Linked DNA regions of Pararoseomonas sp. SCSIO 73927. The protein of the gene in region 1 interacts with the protein of each later gene in a pairwise test. Links are inferred from orthologs where the notes say so. Each region holds a gene or a part of one and is shown on either strand. Other genes may lie near its edges.

Region 1 (7,958 bases):
CCGAGGTCGAGCGCCACGGCCAGCGCCTCCGCCGGGATGGCGGCGAGGAGAAGCGCGCCCTCCCGCCGCCGGATCTCGGCGGGGGTGCCCTTCGCCTCCGCCAGTTCCCGCAGGTGCAGGGCCGGGCGGAGGCGGGCGTTGTAGTGCTCGAACAGCGCCGCCTCCGGCCCGCCGCGGGCGCGACCGACGGCGAGAAGAAGGGGCGGCTTCAGTCCTGCTTACCCTTCCTGCGGGTGTTCGCGCCCTCGCTCAGCGAGGCGGCCCCGCCCGACTCCTCGTCCGGGAAGGTGGGCTGCATGTCCTCGCCGGTGACGTCGAAGGCGAAGCCGGCCGGGCCGTCCAGCGCCTCGCCGCGGGGCAGGATGGCGCCGTCGCCGTTCCCGCCCGGGCGGCCATCGCCCAGCTCGCCGATATAGGCGCGGTCCTGCGCGTCTCCGGCCTGCGCGTCGTCGGCGTCGCCGTCCACGATCGGCTTGCGGGGATCGGGATCGGCCGCGGTCTCGTCGCCGTTCATGTCATCGTCCCCATCGGTGTCGTCGTCGTCATCATCGTCGTCGTCGTCGTCCAGGTCCTCGCTCCGGACGACCTCGTCGGCGTCGAGATCCTCGTCGTCCAGCCCCTCGTCGTCGGCCTCGGCCGCACCCTCATCCCCGGCCGTCCCGCCGGAGGGGCGCGACGGCATGGTGGTCTCCTCGGGCGCGGGGCTGTCCGGGCCCCACATGCGCTCCAGCGCGTAGTTCTGCCGCGCCTCGGGCTTGAAGAGGTGGATCACCAGGTCCCCGGCATCGAGCAGCACCCAGTCCGGCGAGGCCTCCGTGCGGATGCGGCGGATGCCGTGCTCGGCCAGGGCCTCCTCCACGTGGCGCGCCATGGCCTCGATCTGCCGCTCCGCGAGGCCGGTGGCGACCACCATGCGGTCGGCGAAGGCGGAGCGGGAGGCGACGTCCAGCACCACCACGTTCTCGGCCTTGTCGTCCTCCAGGCTCGTCACGGTGGCGCGCACCAGCTCCTCCAGCCGGTCGGGGCTGGGGGCGGGGCGGGGCGGCGTGCGCCCGCGCCCCTTCGGGCCGGCGACGGTGGCGCGCTTGCGCGAGGTGGGGGCGGGCTCCGCCTCCAGCTCCGCGATGCGGGCCGCGGTCTCGTCGGGCACGGCCTTGGCCGCGCGGGCGCGGGACGGAGCCTTCACGGGAGGCTGCGCCGCGACCTCCGTCCCGGTCCTGGCCGCGGCGCGCGCGGGCGTCCTGCGGGTGGTACGGGTTTCCGCCGCCGGAGCCTTCTCGGCGCGGCGGGCCGCGGCGGGGCGGGCCGGCGCCTCGTCGCGCGCCGCAGCGCCCGACCCTGCGCGGGCGGAGGCGCGGGAGGGCGTGGTGCCCGCGCGCGCGGCGGGGGCGGGCCTGGCGGCGGCGCGGGGCGCCGGGCTCGCGGCCGCCTTCGGGGCAGACCTGGCGCGCGACGGCGCGGCGGGCTTCGGCGCGGCCTTGGCAGCGCGGGCCGGGGTAGTGCGGGCAGGGGTGGCGCGGGCCGGCGCGTCCTTCCTCGCCGTGGCGCGGGAGGCGGGGGCGGGCTTCGCCGGAGCGCGGGCCGGGGTCGTGCGGGCGGAAGCCGCCTTGGTCGGGGCTGCCTTGGTCGGGGCCGCCCTGCTGGGAGCGGCGCGCTTCGGCGTCTTCGCCGGAGTCCGGGCCGTGGAGGCCTTCGCGGCAGGAGCCCTGCTCGCCGGGGCCTTCGCGCGGCTCGCCGGCGCGGCAGCCCCGGCGCGGGTGCCATTGGAGGTGCGGGATGCGGCCGCGGGCGCCTTCGCCCGCGCGGGGGCGGCCGGGGCCTTGGCACGGCCTTCGGGCTTGGAGGCCCCCGCCCGGGCGGGGGCAGGCTTCGCCGGCCGCGCCGCAGTCTTGGCCGCCGCCGGCTTGGCCGCGCGCGCTGGCGCCCTCGCGGCCGGTGCCTTGCGGGCGCCGGCAGGGGGCTTCGTCCCGGTGGTCCGGCTGCGCGTGCCGCCGGTGGGTTCCTTGGGGGTGCGGGCCATGGCTCGCTCCTCTCTTCCGTCGCTGCCTCGTGGCGCCGCGCGCGGCGCCGGGTTCAGTTCGTCCCGTCCGGCGCCGCGAGGGGCGGCGGGGCGTTCTCATCAGAAGGGCCGGAAGTGGCTGTGGTTGCGCGGGCCCGCAAGGCCCGTATCGCCGTCGCGCTCGCCGGGTGCTCCCGCGCGGGCACGAGGCACCACGGCGCGTGCCCGCCTGAACGGCGTGACGGCGCGCGCCCATGGAATTGGCGCGACGTCTCCGCCATCAGCGCACCGCAGGGGCTGCGGTGACGGCGCAGCGCCCCCGCCGCGGCGCCGTGCAGGGCCCGCCGTGTGTAGCCCGGGCGCGGCAGCACGGCCATCGGCGTGCCGCGCGCCAGCTTTCGCCAGCGCCGCCATCGCGGCAGCTGCACCATGTTGTCGGCCCCCATGATCCAGACGAAGCTGGCGCGCGGGAACAGGCGGCGCAGGCGGGAGAGGGTGCGCTCCGTCTCCCGCAGCCCCAACCGCGCCTCGATGTCCACGGCGATCACGCGGCGGCCATCCGCGACGCGGCGGGCCGAATCGAGCCGCTCCTCGAAGGGCGCCATGCCCGCGCGCGGCTTCAGCGGGTTGCCCGGGGAGACGAGCAGCCAGACCTCGTCCAGCCGCAGCACGTGCAGCGCCATCTCCGCCACGTGGCGGTGGCCGGCATGGGCGGGGTTGAAGGAGCCGCCGAGCAGCCCGATCCGCGCCCGCCGCCCGTCGCCGTAGCGGCCGGGCTCGCGGTGTGAAGGGGCAGGGCGGGGCGAGGGCGCCCTCTCGCGGCCAGCCGGCGGAACAGGGGGCGGCATGGGGGCTAGAAGCCCCCCCGCGATGCAGGATCCGGTGTCAGGGTGTTCGCACCGAGACGGTCACCGGGCGCTCCGCCAGCCCCTCATAGGTCGCGGTGACGGTGCGGCCCGCCTCCGTCGGCAGGGCGGGTGAGAAGCCGCCGAGGGAGATGATGTCCCCCGCGCGCAACCGCCTGCCCTCGCTCTTCAGGTCCTGGACCAGCCAGGGGATCGCGTTCAGCGGGTGCCCCAGAAGCGCCGTAGCCGGCACGCGGGACAGCTCCTTCTGATCATTGGCCAGCACCACCGTCATGGACCCAAGCCGGGCCGCGAACTCCGCCGTGGCCTGGACCGGGATGGCGTCGCCCAGCACGCCCAGCCGGGCGCCGACGTTGATCGCCACCAGCCCCGGCCCGCTCATCTGCCCCGGCGCGAAGACGAGGTCCGGCATCTCGATGAAGGGGATCACCTGGTCGAGGTGGCGCAGGATGGCGACGTGGTCCGTCCCCGCCTCGTTGATGCCCTCGTCGCGCACCCGCACCAGCAGGTCGCTCTCCACGTTCGGCACGGCGCCGAAGGCGGCCGGGACCTCGGCGGGGCTGCCCGCCGTGCCGCGGGCGCGGACCGTTGCCTGGAAGATCGTGCCGCGCACGGGGTGCGGGATCCCGAAGCGGCCCTGCGCGGCGGCGTTGGTCAGCCCGACCTTGTAGCCCACCGGCGGCCCCAGCCGCTCCGCCAGGATCGCGACGATCTTCGCCCGCGCGCAGGCCGCGTCCTCCATCGTCAGCCCCGGGCCGTAGCCCTGGGCCGGGCGGTTGGCGAGGATGTCGCCCGCCATGCGCTGCACGTCGGCGTCGGACGGGCAGGAGGCCCGCGCGGCGCCTCCTCCGACGATAAGGGCCGTGGCGGCCAGCAGCGCGATGCGGCGCATGGGTGTGATCCTCCTCCGGGCCCGGGTCCTTCCCGTGGCAGGCCGGATCAGGGACGAACCTGTCCGGTCCCGATCACATGGTAGCGCCAGGTGCAGAGCTGCTCCAACCCGACCGGCCCGCGCGCGTGCAGCCGGCCGGTCGCGATGCCGATCTCCGCGCCGAAGCCGAACTCCCCGCCGTCGCAGAACTGGGTGGAGGCGTTCCACAGCCCGACCGCGGAGGAGAGGCCGTCGAGGAACGCGCGCGCCACCTCCGCGTCCTCGGTGATGATCGCATCGGTGTGCTCGCTGCCGTGGCGGCGGATGTGCTCTAGCGCGCTCTCCACCCCGTCCACCACGGCGACGTTGAGGATCGCGTCCAGCCATTCCGTGGAGAAGTCGGCCTCGCCCGCGGGCTCCAGCCCCGGCACGATCGCGCGCGCCGCCTCGTCCGCGCGGAAGCTGCAGCCCAGGGCGCGCAGATCGTCCACCAGCACCGGCAGCAGCGCGGGGGCGACGGCGCGGTCGATGAGCAAGGTCTCCGTCGCGCCGCAGACGCCGGTGCGGCGCATCTTCGCGTTCGCCAGCACGGAACGCGCCATGGCGGGATCGGCGGCCGCGTGGATGTAAGTGTGGTTCAGCCCCTCCGCATGGGCGAGCACGGGCACGCGCGCCTCCTGCATCACACGCGTCACCAGGCCCTTGCCGCCGCGGGGGATGATAAGATCGATCAGCCCGGCGGCGGCCAGCATGGCGCCGACGAAGGCGCGGTCCGTGTTCGGCGCGACCTGCACGCAGGCCTCGGGCAGCCCGGCCGCGCGCAGGCCCTCCACGATGCAGGCGTGGATGGCTGCGGCGCTGTTCAGGCTCTCCTTCCCGCCGCGCAGGATCACGGGGCTGCCGGCCTTCAGGCAGATGGCGGCGGCATCGGCGCCCACATTGGGGCGGCTCTCGTAGATCATGCCCACCACGCCGATGGGCTGGGCGACGCGGCGGATCACCAGGCCGTTGGGGCGGGTCCACTCCGCCAGCACGCGGCCCACGGGATCGGGCAGGGCCGCCACCTCCTCCAGCCCGCGCGCTATCGCCTCCACCCGCGTGGGGTTGAGGGTCAAGCGGTCCTTGTAGGCGGAGGAGAGGTCGGGTGCGCCGGCCAAATCGGCCTCGTTCGCGGTCAGGATCTCGTCCTGCCGCGCGCGCAGCGCTGCGGCGGCGGCCAGCAGGGCCGCGTCCTTCGTCGGTCGCGGGGCGAGCGCCAGGATCGTGGCGGCGGCGCGGGCGGCCTTGGCGGCCTCCTCCAGCGCGGCGCGGGCGATGGCGGCGGGATCGACGATCGCGTTCATGGCTCTGAGGTAATCCCGCGCGGCGATGAGGGGAAGCGCCGCGCGGCGCGCCGGTGCGCGGGACAGACCGGCGCGGCCCGCGTGACCGCTAGTCGCGGCGGGCGCCGCGTACGATCCATAGCGTGGCCGCCAGCACCATCGCGTCCTCCATCAGCCCCGTGGAGACCTGCCCATGGTGCCGCATGGAGCGGATCCGGGCGTCGAAGGTGATGTAGGAGGCCGCCACGGCGGTCGCGGCGCCAAGGAAGGCGGCGAAGCCCCGCCTCTCGCGCGGGGCCAGGGCCATGCCCGCCACCGCGCCGGTCACCATCCGGGCCGCGATGCCCGGCGCGATGATCCGGTCCGGCGCGGAGGGGAGCTTGTCCCCGATCAGCTCCCCGACCGCGAGCGCCACCGCGCCCCAGGACGCCCAGGGGTGGGAGAGGATCGACGGGGCGCCGTTGTCGCGGGGCAGCGCGCCGCGCCGGGCCGCGAGGGTGACGGCAGCGAGCGGCGTCATGGACCGCATGCCGCCGGGGATGCCGATAAGCAGGGAACGGAACAAGCGGAGCCTCCGGGCGGCAGGGTTGCCCCCGCCCAACGGCCCGCGCGGGACCCGGTTCCCTCAGACCAGGACCATGTCGTCCCGGTGGACCATCACGTCCCGCCCGCGCCAGCCGAGGATGGCCTCGATCTCCGCGCTGCGGCGGCCGGCGATGCGGCGCGCGCTCTCCGCGTCATAGGCGGAGAGGCCGCGGGCGAGCTCCCGCCCGTCCAGGGCGCGGACGGAGACGGCGTCGCCCCGGTCGAAGTCGCCCTGCACCTCCCGCACCCCGGCGGGGAGGAGGGAGCTGCCTTCCGCCAGAGCCTTCGCCGCGCCGTCATCCACCACCAGCCGCCCGTGCGGGGCGAGGGAGCCCGCGATCCAGCTCTTGCGGGCGGAACGGCCCTCCGGCGCCGGAAGGAACCAGGTGGAGCGCGCCCCCGCCAGCATCGCGGAGAGGGGGTTGTTCTCCTTCCCGATCGCGATCGCCATGGCGCAGCCCGCGCCGGTGGCGATCCGCGCCGCGATCAGCTTCGTCCGCATCCCGCCGGAGGAGTAGCCGGGCGGGGGCTCGCCACCCATCGCCATGATCTCTTCCGTCACCCGCTCCACCAGGGGCAGGTGCCGCGCCTCCGGGTCGCGGCGGGGATCGGCGGTGTAGAGGCCGTCGATGTCGGAGAGGAGGACCAGCGCGTCCGCCTCGATCATCTCCGCCACCCGGGCGGCCAGGCGGTCGTTGTCGCCGAAGCGGATCTCGGCGGTGGCGACCGTGTCGTTCTCGTTGATCACGGGCACGCAGCCGAGGTTCAGCAGGGTCTTCAGCGTCTCCCGCGCGTTCAGGTAGCGGCGGCGGTCCTCGCTGTCCTCCAGGGTCAGCAGCACCTGGGCGGCGGTCATGCCGTGAGCGGCCAGCGCCGATTCCCATGCGCCCGCCAGGCGGATCTGGCCCACGGCGGCGGCGGCCTGCTTCTCCTCGAGGCGCAGGGCGCGTCGGGTGAGGCCGAGCTGGTGGCGCGCCAGGGCGATGGAGCCGGAGGAGACGAGCACCACTTCCGCCCCGCCCTTCCGCAGCCGCGCCACGTCCGCCGCGACGGAGGCCAGCCACGCCTCCCGCGGCGCCGCCGTCGCCGGGTCCACCACGAGGGCGGACCCGATCTTCACGACGACGCGGCGGGAGGTGGCGAGGGAGGGCGAGGACATGCCCGCGCCGTTACCACGGGCGGGCTGCCGCCGCGACAGGGCGCGGGATCAGGGCACCCCCGAGGGCGATGCAGGACCGGGCGAAGCAGGACCGGGCGCTGCAGGACCGGGTGGGGTCGGTCCGGGGCGGGTTCCCTCTCCCGGCTGCAACGCCTCGTCCTCCGCGGTTTCCATCCGGTCCTCCGCCTCGCCGCCCTGCTTGCGGACCTCCCCGTCCTCCGGGCCGACGCGCCGGCGCTCGAGCCGCCGCACCCGCTCCTCGAAGCTTTCCTCGCGCTCGCTCATGGCCGGTTCTCCTTCAGGCATGGGAACGCGGGGCGGGGGAGGGGGTTCAGGCCGGCTGCTCCTCCACCGAGGCCCGCAGCGTCTGCTCGGGCAGGCCGAGGACGAGGAAGAAGGCCGCCGTCATCACCGCGGCGCTGAGGCTGAAGCAGCCGAACAGCGCGGTCCGGTAGGCCTCGGACAGCACGGCGTGCTGCTCCGGGGTGAGGGCGGCGAGGGCGGCGGCCCCGCCGCGCGTGATCGCCTCCACGTCCACGGGCCCGGCCAATCTGGCGGCGAGGATGGCGCCGGACGCCGCCACCCCCACCGCGCCGCCGAGGGAGCGCAGGAAGGTCATCGCGCCTGTCGCGGCACCCAGTTCCTTGTAGGCCACGGCGTTCTGCACGGCGGTGGTGAGGTTCGGCATCCCCATCCCCATGCCCAGCCCCAGCAGGGCCAGAGCGACGAGGAAGGCGGGGGTCGGGGCGGCGAAGTAGGAGAAGGCGGCCAGGGCGCAGAGCGCCACCGCCTCCAGCCCGATGCCCCAGAGCATGAAGATCTTGTTCTTTCCCATCCGCGCGGCCGCCCGGCCGCCGAGGATCGAGGTGAGCACCATCCCCGCGACCTGCGGCAGCATCATCGCCCCCGCGCTCGCCGGGGTCATGCCGAGGACGAGCTGGAAGTAGAGGGGCAGGAAGACGGTGGAGCCGAGCATGGCGAAGACCATCATCCCGCCCACCGCCACCCCGCGGGAGAAGACGGGGTTGCGGAACAGGCCGAGCCGGACCAGCGGGTCCTCCGCCCGGCTCTCCCGCCAGACGAAGCCGGCGAAGAGCAGGACCACCAGCGCCGCCATCCCCGCGCTGGGCAGGGAGGACCAAGGGAACTCCGTGCC
Region 2 (7,986 bases), 4.0 Mb from region 1 along the record:
GGCGGCGCGTCCTGGGGGGAGAAGCCCTCCATCGCCGCGAGGCGCCGGGCCTGCCAGGCGAAGCCGGCGGGCGCCACCCCGCCCGCGTTCCAGACCGACGGGCCCAGCCCGGCCGCCCGCTCGATCGCGACGTGGTTCAGCGCCACCGTCGCCAGCAGCGAATCCGTGCGCAGGTCGAGGACGTGCCAGGGCGGGTCCGGCATCTGCTCCTCCGCGGGCGGGGCGGTCGCCGGTGAGGGGATGGGCGAGGGGGGCGAGGCGGATTTCCGTTTCCCGCCCTTCCCCGGCTTGGAAGCCGCGGCGGCCCGGCGCTGATCCTCCAGCAGGCGCGTCAGCACCGCGAGCTCGGCGAAGCGCTCCCCGAGGGAGGCGGCCTGGCGGTCTCTCTCCAGACGCAGCGCCGCCAGCTCCTCCTCCTGCCCGGCCAGCCGCGCCTCGAGATCCCGGATCCTCTCCTGCGCCGTGTCCAGCTCCTCCCGGGCGGAGCGCGACGCGGCGCCGCCCATCTCGTCCAGCAGGTGCTCCAGCCCACCATGGATCTCCGCGAAGCCGGCGGCGAGCGCGGCGGCCCTCTCGCGCAGCCGCGCGAGCTGGTCCTGCGGGTCGGGCGTGAAGTCGGTGTCCATCGGAAATCCTGCGCTCTGCTGCCGACAGCGCGGCCCTGCCCTGTCCGCGGGGACGCGCGATCACCCTTGTGGAGCACCGCGACGCGCCCTGCCGAGATCGCACGATCGGCCTGCCCGGGCAATCGGGCCGGCCCTACAAGGCGTGACCGTCCCGCACGGCCGGCCACGGTCGGGCGCTCACGACAAAGCCATCAGGAGGGTGGCCGAAAGTCGTTGCCGCAATTCCTAGCAGCTTCATAGGATTTCTCCGGGCAGGCCCGCCGGACGGCGCGGGACGGGGCCCCGCCTTTCCCGGTACGGTGGCAGGCCGCGCGCACCCGGCCACCCCGTCCGCGTCCCGCCCTCCCGCAAGGAGACCTGCCGATGACCAAGGGTCCTTCCATCACCGCCACCCGCCGCGGCGTGCTGGTCGCCGGGCTCGTCGGCGCCGCCGTGCGGCCGGCCGCGGGCCAAGGGACGGGTCAAGGGGCGGGCACCCTGCTGAACGTCTCCTACGACCCCACGCGGGAGTTCTACCGGGAATACAACGCGAGCTTCGCGGCCCGCTGGCGGGCGGGGGGCGGCGTGGCGGTGCGGGTGAACACCTCTCATGGCGGCTCCGGCCGGCAGGCCCGCTCCGTGATCGACGGGCTGCAGGCCGATGTCGTCACCCTCGCCCTCGCCTACGACGTGGACGAGATCGCCGGGCGCGGGCTGATCGCAAAGGACTGGATGGGGCGCCTGCCCAACAACAGCGCCCCCTACACCAGCACCATCGTGTTCCTGGTGAAGAAGGGGAACCCGAAGGCGGTTCGTGAGTGGGGCGACCTGATGAGGCCCGGCATCGCCGTGATCACGCCCAACCCCAAGACCTCCGGCGGCGCGCGCTGGAACTACCTGGCGGCCTGGGCCTGGCTGATGCGCCGGCCCGGTGCCACGGAGGCGGGGACGGAGGCGGAGATGGTGAAGCTGTTCCGCAACGTGCCCGTGCTGGATACGGGCGCGCGGGGATCCACCACCACCTTCGCCCAGCGCGGCCTCGGCGACGTTCTGCTGGCCTGGGAGAACGAGGCGCACCTGGCGATGCAGGAGTTCGGTGCCAGCAATTTCGACATCGTGCACCCCGGCCTTTCCGTGCTCGCCGAGCCCTCGGTGGCCGTGGTGGACACGAACGTGGACCGGCGCGGGACGCGGGCGGTGGCGGAGGCCTATCTGCGCGGCCTCTACGAGCCGGAGGGGCAGGCGCTGGCGGCGAAGCACTTCTACCGCCCGCGCGACGCGGCGCTGCTGGAGGCGAACGCGGCCCGCTTCCCGAGGATGGAGCTGGTGACGGTGGACGACCCGCTCTTCGGCGGCTGGACGCGCGCGCAGGCAACGCATTTCGGCGATGGTGGGATCTTCGACCGCATCGCCGGGGCAGCGCGGGCGGCGGCGCGGTGAGCGCTTCGGCCGCGACGATCGGCGCCGCCCGGGGACGGGCGGCGCCGATCCGCGCCGTGCCGGGCTTCCGCACCAGCCTCGGCGTCACCCTGCTCTGGGCGGGCAGCATCGTGCTGATCCCGCTCCTCGCGCTCGTGCTGCGGCCGCTGGAGATGGGGCCGCTGGGGCTATGGGAATCGCTGGCGGATGAGCGGGTGGTGGCCGCGCTCCACCTCTCCTTCGGCGCCGCCTTCCTGGCGGCGCTGCTCGACCTGCCGCTGGGGCTGCTGCTGGCCTGGGCCATCGTGCGGCTGCGCTTTCCCGGCCGCGGCATTCTGGATGCGGCGCTGGACCTTCCCTTCGCCCTTCCCACCGCCGTGGCCGGCATCGCGCTCACCGCGCTGACGGCGCCGAACGGGTGGCTCGGCGCGCCTGTCATGGCCCTGTTCGGCTGGAAGATCGCCTTCAGCCAGGCCGGCATCGTCTTCGCCCTGATGTTCGTCGGCCTGCCCTTCATCGCCCGCACGCTGGAGCCGGTGCTGCGGGACATGCCGCTGGAGGCCGAGGAAGCGGCGGCGACCCTTGGCGCCAGCCGCGCGCAGACGCTGTGGCGGGTGGTGCTGCCGGCCCTGCTGCCCACCCTGCTGACGGGCTTCGCCCTCGCCTTCGCCCGGGCGGTGGGGGAGTACGGCAGCGTCATCTTCATCGCCGGCAACATGCCGATGGTCACGGAGATCGCGCCGCTGCTGATCGTGATCCGGCTGGAGCAGTTCGACTATGCCGGGGCGGCGGCGGTGGGGCTGGCGATGCTCGCCCTCTCCTTCGTCGTGCTGCTGGCGGTCAACCTGCTGCAGCGCCGGCTGCGCCGGGGGCGCCGATGAGCGGGGAGCCCTTCCGCCCCGAGCCTTCTCGCCCGAAGCCCTTCCGCTACGCCTGGGAGGACCGGCCCTGGATCCAGCGCCTGCTGGCCGCGGCCGCGGTGCTGGTGGCGGTGCTGATGCTCGCCCTGCCGCTTGTCGCGGTCTTCGTGGAGGCGCTGCGACGCGGCCTGCCCGTGGCGCTGGACGCGATCATGGAGCCGGACACGCTCGCCGCCATCCGCCTCACCCTTCTCGTCGCGCTGGTGACGGTGCCGGTGAACCTGATCGGCGGGCTGGCCGCCGCCTGGTGCATCGCCAAGTTCGACTTCCCGGGCAAGCGGGTGCTGACCACGATCATCGACCTGCCCTTCTCCGTCTCCCCCGTTATCGCGGGGCTCGTCTTCGTGCTCATCTTCGGCGCGCAGGGCTGGCTCGGCCCCTGGCTGCAGGCGCGCGACATCCAGGTGATCTTCGCCTTGCCCGGCCTCGTGCTCGCCACCCTTTTCGTCACCTTCCCCTTCGTCGCGCGCACCGTGCTGCCGCTGATGCAGGAGCAGGGGCGGGACGAGGAGGAGGCGGCGGCGACCCTCGGCGCCGGCGGGCTCCGCACCTTCCTGATGGTCACGCTGCCGAACGTGAAGTGGGGGCTGCTGGCGGGCGTGCTTCTCTGCAACGCCCGCGCGATGGGGGAATTCGGCGCCGTCTCCGTCGTGTCGGGCCATATCCGGGGCGAGACGAACACGATGCCGCTGCACGTGGAGATCCTGTACAACGAGTACCAGTTCGCGGGAGCCTTCGCCGTGGCCGCCCTGCTCGCCCTTCTCGGGCTGGTGACGCTGGCCGCAAAGACCGGGCTGGAGCGCCTCTCCGGCCGGAACGGGGGCGCCGCATGAGCGTCGAGGTTCAGGACATTGTCCGCCGTTTCGGAGGAATCGCCGCGCTGAAGGGCGCCTCCGTCTCCGTGCGCGAGGGGGAGTTCCTGGCGCTCCTCGGCCCCTCCGGATCCGGCAAGACCACGCTGCTGCGCGTGCTGGCCGGGCTGGAGGGATCGGATTCCGGCAGCATCCGCATCGGCGGGCGCGACATGACGGGCGTGCCGGCGCGGGAGCGCAACATCGGCGTGGTGTTCCAGAGCTACGCGCTGTTCCGCCACATGACCGTGTTCGACAACGTCGCCTTCGGCCTGCGCGTGCGGCGCGGCCGCCCCTCCTCCGCCGAGATCGCCGCCCGCGTGCGCCGGCTGCTGGAACTGGTGCAGGTGCCGGAGCTGGAGCGGCGCTTTCCCGACCAGATCTCCGGCGGGCAGCGGCAGCGCGTGGCGCTGGCCCGGGCGCTGGCGATCGAGCCGCGCCTGCTGCTGTTGGACGAGCCCTTCGGCGCCCTGGACGCGCTGGTGCGCAAGGACGTGCGGCGCTGGGTGCGCGGCCTGCACGAGGGCCTCGGCATCACCACCATCCTCGTCACCCACGACCAGGAGGAGGCGATGGAGATGGCCGACCGCATCGCGGTGATGGAGGACGGTTGCGTCGTGCAGCATGGCACGGTGGGCGCGCTGCTGCAGGACCCCGCCAGCCCCTTCGTCGCCGGCTTCATCGGGGAGGCGGCGCGCCTGCCCTGCCGGGTGCGCGACGGCGTGGCGCATTTCGACCCGCTGCCCATCGCCCCGCTGCGGGCGGCGCTGCCGGACGGCCCCGCCACCGCCTTCGCGCGCCCCTCCGAGATCGCCGCGCGCCGCGGCGGTGCCGCCACCGTGCGCCTGTGCCGCACGGAGGGCGACGGGCCGTCGCGGCTGATCGTGCAGGCGGGCGACGTCACGCTGGACGCGCTGGCCGACCCGGGCGAGACCTTCGCGAAGGGCGATCCCTGCCGCCTGTCGATCCGCGGCGGGCATGTCTTCGCGGAGAACGGGGAGCGTGCGCGCGGGGTGCCGATGGCGGAGGTGGTGGCGGGATAGGTGGCCTCAGGGAGCGCTGCCCCCTTACCTCCGCCGGGGTGCCGACGGTCACCCCGGACCCCGCGATCCCGTATCCGCATTCCGCGGTAGCCGACCGAAAAAAGATGAGGGGTGGGATTCAAGGGAGAGGAGAATTCCTTCTCCCCTCCCTTGGGGGCCGCCGGAGCGGGTCCCGGTCAGATCCCGGCCTTCTCCCCCTGCGCCGCCAGCGTCGCGAACTTGCGCACGGTGGGCTCCAGCGTGTCCGCGCACCACTGGGCCATGCGCTCCTCCTCCGAGAGGGACTGGCGCAGGGCGGTGGGGGCGGTGGCGTCGCCGGCGAGGTCGGCGAGCACGAGGAGGGACTTGTAGGAGGCGATCTCGAAGTGCTCGAAGGCGTAGTTCGCCAGCGTGTTCTTCAGGATCTCGTCCTGCATCGGCGCGTGGGCCAGGGCGGCCATGTTGCCCATCAGCCCTGTCACGAAGTCCTTGATGGTGGAGTTGGAGCTGCCCAGCGATTCCAGGATGGTGTCCAGGCGCACGCGCTGCTGCTCGCTCTCGGCGATGTGGCGGCGCAGGGCGTCGGCGATCTCGGGGTAGCTCTCGATCCGGTCGACCTGCCGCGAGAGCAGTTCGATCGCCTGGGTCTCCAGCGCGCGGGCATTCACGAGGCCGGTCAGGTACAGGTCCTGGTAGCTCTGCTGCATGGTTGTCTTCCGTCCGTGGCGTCGATTCCGGGGCGGGCATCCCGCGGGACGGCGTCGCCGTGCCGCGCGCGATCAGGCCCTCCGGTCCGTGGGGAACCGGAGCACGGAGAACGCCGCTCCGCGCACGTCGTTGAGGGGTGCGGGGCGCCGTTGCGACGTTTAACGCGCGGGACGCGAATGCGCTTCGCGCGCCGTTAACATGCGTCAACTCCGGGCGCGTGACCGGCCGCGCCGTGCCTCCTACGCGCCTGTTTCGGAGTAAGGCGGTGCCGGAGGACGAGGAAGCCCCGGCCGAGCTCGCCCGTGCCCTGCGGGACCGGGAGCGGAAGGCGAAGGTGCGGATGGAGGGGGCGGCCTGAGGTCCGTTCCGACCCGTGGACGCTTGTCGCCCCCCGGGCGGCTCTGCCAGGAGTCCAAGGGACCACCGCTGCCAGACTTCCGGGTGGGGCGCTGACGCTCCTGGACCTGCACCGGGCTGACGGGGATGCGGTGATCAAGGGCGGCACCGAAAGGCCCCACGGCGTATCGACCTCGGGCGCACCCCCGGATAGGCCTCACGCGGCGGCCTCCCAGAAGGGGACGAGAGGAGGCTCCAGGGGGAGAGAAGCCTTTCTCTCCCCCTGAGGCACCGGAGCTACCGCCCCTGCCAAACCGGCTTGCGCCGCTCCAGGAACGCCGCGACGCCCTCCTTGAAGTCCGCGCTGGTGAAGGTCAGCGCGACCATGTCGTCCGCGTTGACGCCCTGCGTCGCGGTCTCCCGCAGGCGCTTCAGGGTGGTCTTGGCCGCGCGCAGCGTCAGGGGGGCGTGGCCGGCGATGGTGCGGGCCAGTTCCTCGGCGCGGGCGAGGAGGGCGGCCTGGTCGGGCAGCACCTCCGTGATCAGGCCCAGCGCCTTCGCCTCCTCCGCCTCGACGAGGCGGGCGGTGAAGATCAGTTCCAGCAGGCGGCCGGGGCCGAGCAGGGCGGAGAAGCGCGCGTAGTTGGCGAGCGACAGGGTGTTGCCGAGGGTGCGGGCGATCGGCACGCCGAAGCGGAGCGCGGCGGAGCCGATGCGGATGTCGCAGACCCCGGCCACCCCCGCGCCGCCGCCGGTGCAGGCGCCGTGGATGGCGGCGATGACCGGCTTGGGGCAGTCCTCGATGGCGGAGAGGACGCGGCCGATCCGCTCCTCGTAGTCCAGCGCGTGCTGGGCGGTGGTGAAGCTCGTGAACTGGCTGATGTCGGTGCCGGCGGCGAAGGCCTTCTCGCCGCCGCCGGTGATGATCCAGGCGCGGATGGCCGGATCCTCCGCGATCTCCGCGGCCTTGGCCGCCAGGCCCTCGTACATGGCGAAGGTAAAGGCGTTCATCGCCTTCGGGCGGTTGAGGGTGGTCAGCAGGATGCCGCCCTCCCGCACCTCGTGGATCAGTTCGTTCTCTTCCATGGCGTTCCGCTCCGTGACGAGGGGCGGGAGGGTGCGCCCGGGCGGAGAGGGGGAGCAAGGGGCGGGCGGCGTTGCCCGGCCGGGGGGCGCCGGGCATGGTGCGGCCATGCAGCGCGACGCCGTGCCGGATTCCCCTGATCTCCACACGCTGATCCCGGCCGTGGCGGCGCGCTACGCCGGCGCCTCGCGCTTCACGCGGGAGTTCGTGCCCTCCAAGCTGCGGCGGGATCCGGCGACGGCGGCGCTGCTCGGCCTCGCCCGGCGTACGGGGGGCTTCGGGCACGTGGTGGATCTGGGCTGCGGCCGTGGGCAGTTCGGGATCCTGCTGCTGCTGGCGGGCGGGGCTTCCCGCGTGACGGGGCTGGACCTGGACGCGCGCAAGATTGCGGAGGCAAGGGCGGCGGCGGAGGGGCTGCCGGCCGGATTCGCCGCCGCCGACCTGGCCCGCGCAGAGGTGCCGGAAGGCGACACGATGCTGATGGCGGACGTGCTGTACCAGCTTCCGGCCGGCGCGCAGGTGCCGGTGCTGGAGGGGATGGCGCGGGCGGCGCGGCGGCGCGTGGTGATGCGCCTCTTCGATCCGGATCGCGGCTGGCGCAGCGCCCTCGGCCTGGCGATGGAGCGAGCCGGCCGCGCCATCCGCCGGGACGGTGCCGCGGTGCAGCCCATGCCGGTGGCGGAGGTGGCGGCGCTGTTCGGGCGCGCCGGGTTCCGCTGCACGGTGGCGCCCTGCTGGGCGGGCACGCCCCTGCCGAACGTGCTGCTGGTGGCAGAACGCGGGTAGGGCCGCGGCCGGGCGCTCAGGGCACCACAACCGCAGCTCCCGCAGCGTAGAGCCGCTCCCGCAATCCCTGCACGGGGCGCAGCAGCACGACGCCCGGGGAAGGCCTTCGCAGCAGCTCCGCGCGCGTCTCGGAAACGGCGGCGAGGGCCGATTCGTCGTCGGGGAAGACGGCGACGAGCGGCGCGTCGTGGGGCAGGGGCGGTGACATGCGTCCGATTTTCGAGACGAAGCGTAAAGGAAGGGTTAAACGCCGTC

What was found.
Region 2: the proteins of VQH23_RS25385 (region 1) and VQH23_RS06695 interact in binary tests that used the Escherichia coli proteins (3 or more experiments, as listed by UniProt). The link is inferred for Pararoseomonas sp. SCSIO 73927 from one-to-one orthologs.

The regions. Positions count from the first base shown.
Region 1 is NZ_CP146232.1:5,369,405-5,377,362, reverse strand. The notes cover bases 2,943-5,913. They hold VQH23_RS25385 (glutamate-5-semialdehyde dehydrogenase), read right to left. Parts: upstream 5,080-5,913; coding sequence 3,805-5,079; downstream 2,943-3,804. Other genes in these bases: proB (glutamate 5-kinase), read right to left, coding at 5,684-5,913; VQH23_RS25380 (DUF4126 family protein), read right to left, coding at 5,168-5,623; VQH23_RS25390 (hypothetical protein), read right to left, coding at 2,943-3,757. Also shown: VQH23_RS25405 (23S rRNA (pseudouridine(1915)-N(3))-methyltransferase RlmH), read right to left, coding at 1-212; VQH23_RS25395 (nicotinate-nucleotide adenylyltransferase), read right to left, coding at 2,074-2,847; more of VQH23_RS25390, read right to left, coding at 2,885-2,942; more of proB, read right to left, coding at 5,914-6,802; VQH23_RS25370 (hypothetical protein), read right to left, coding at 6,851-7,087; VQH23_RS25365 (MDR family MFS transporter), read right to left, coding at 7,134-7,958. UniProt on the Escherichia coli protein: Catalyzes the NADPH-dependent reduction of L-glutamate 5-phosphate into L-glutamate 5-semialdehyde and phosphate. The product spontaneously undergoes cyclization to form 1-pyrroline-5-carboxylate.
Region 2 is NZ_CP146232.1:1,408,720-1,416,705, reverse strand. The notes cover bases 2,807-5,805. They hold VQH23_RS06695 (sulfate/molybdate ABC transporter ATP-binding protein), read left to right. Parts: upstream 2,807-3,773; coding sequence 3,774-4,838; downstream 4,839-5,805. Other genes in these bases: VQH23_RS06690 (ferritin-like domain-containing protein), read right to left, coding at 5,015-5,524; cysW (sulfate ABC transporter permease subunit CysW), read left to right, coding at 2,902-3,777; cysT (sulfate ABC transporter permease subunit CysT), read left to right, coding at 2,807-2,905. In the rest of the region: VQH23_RS06715 (hypothetical protein), read right to left, coding at 1-626; VQH23_RS06710 (sulfate ABC transporter substrate-binding protein), read left to right, coding at 990-2,045; more of cysT, read left to right, coding at 2,042-2,806; VQH23_RS06685 (enoyl-CoA hydratase), read right to left, coding at 6,159-6,947; VQH23_RS06680 (class I SAM-dependent methyltransferase), read left to right, coding at 7,054-7,731; VQH23_RS06675 (hypothetical protein), read right to left, coding at 7,748-7,939. UniProt on the Escherichia coli protein: Part of the ABC transporter complex CysAWTP involved in sulfate/thiosulfate import. Responsible for energy coupling to the transport system.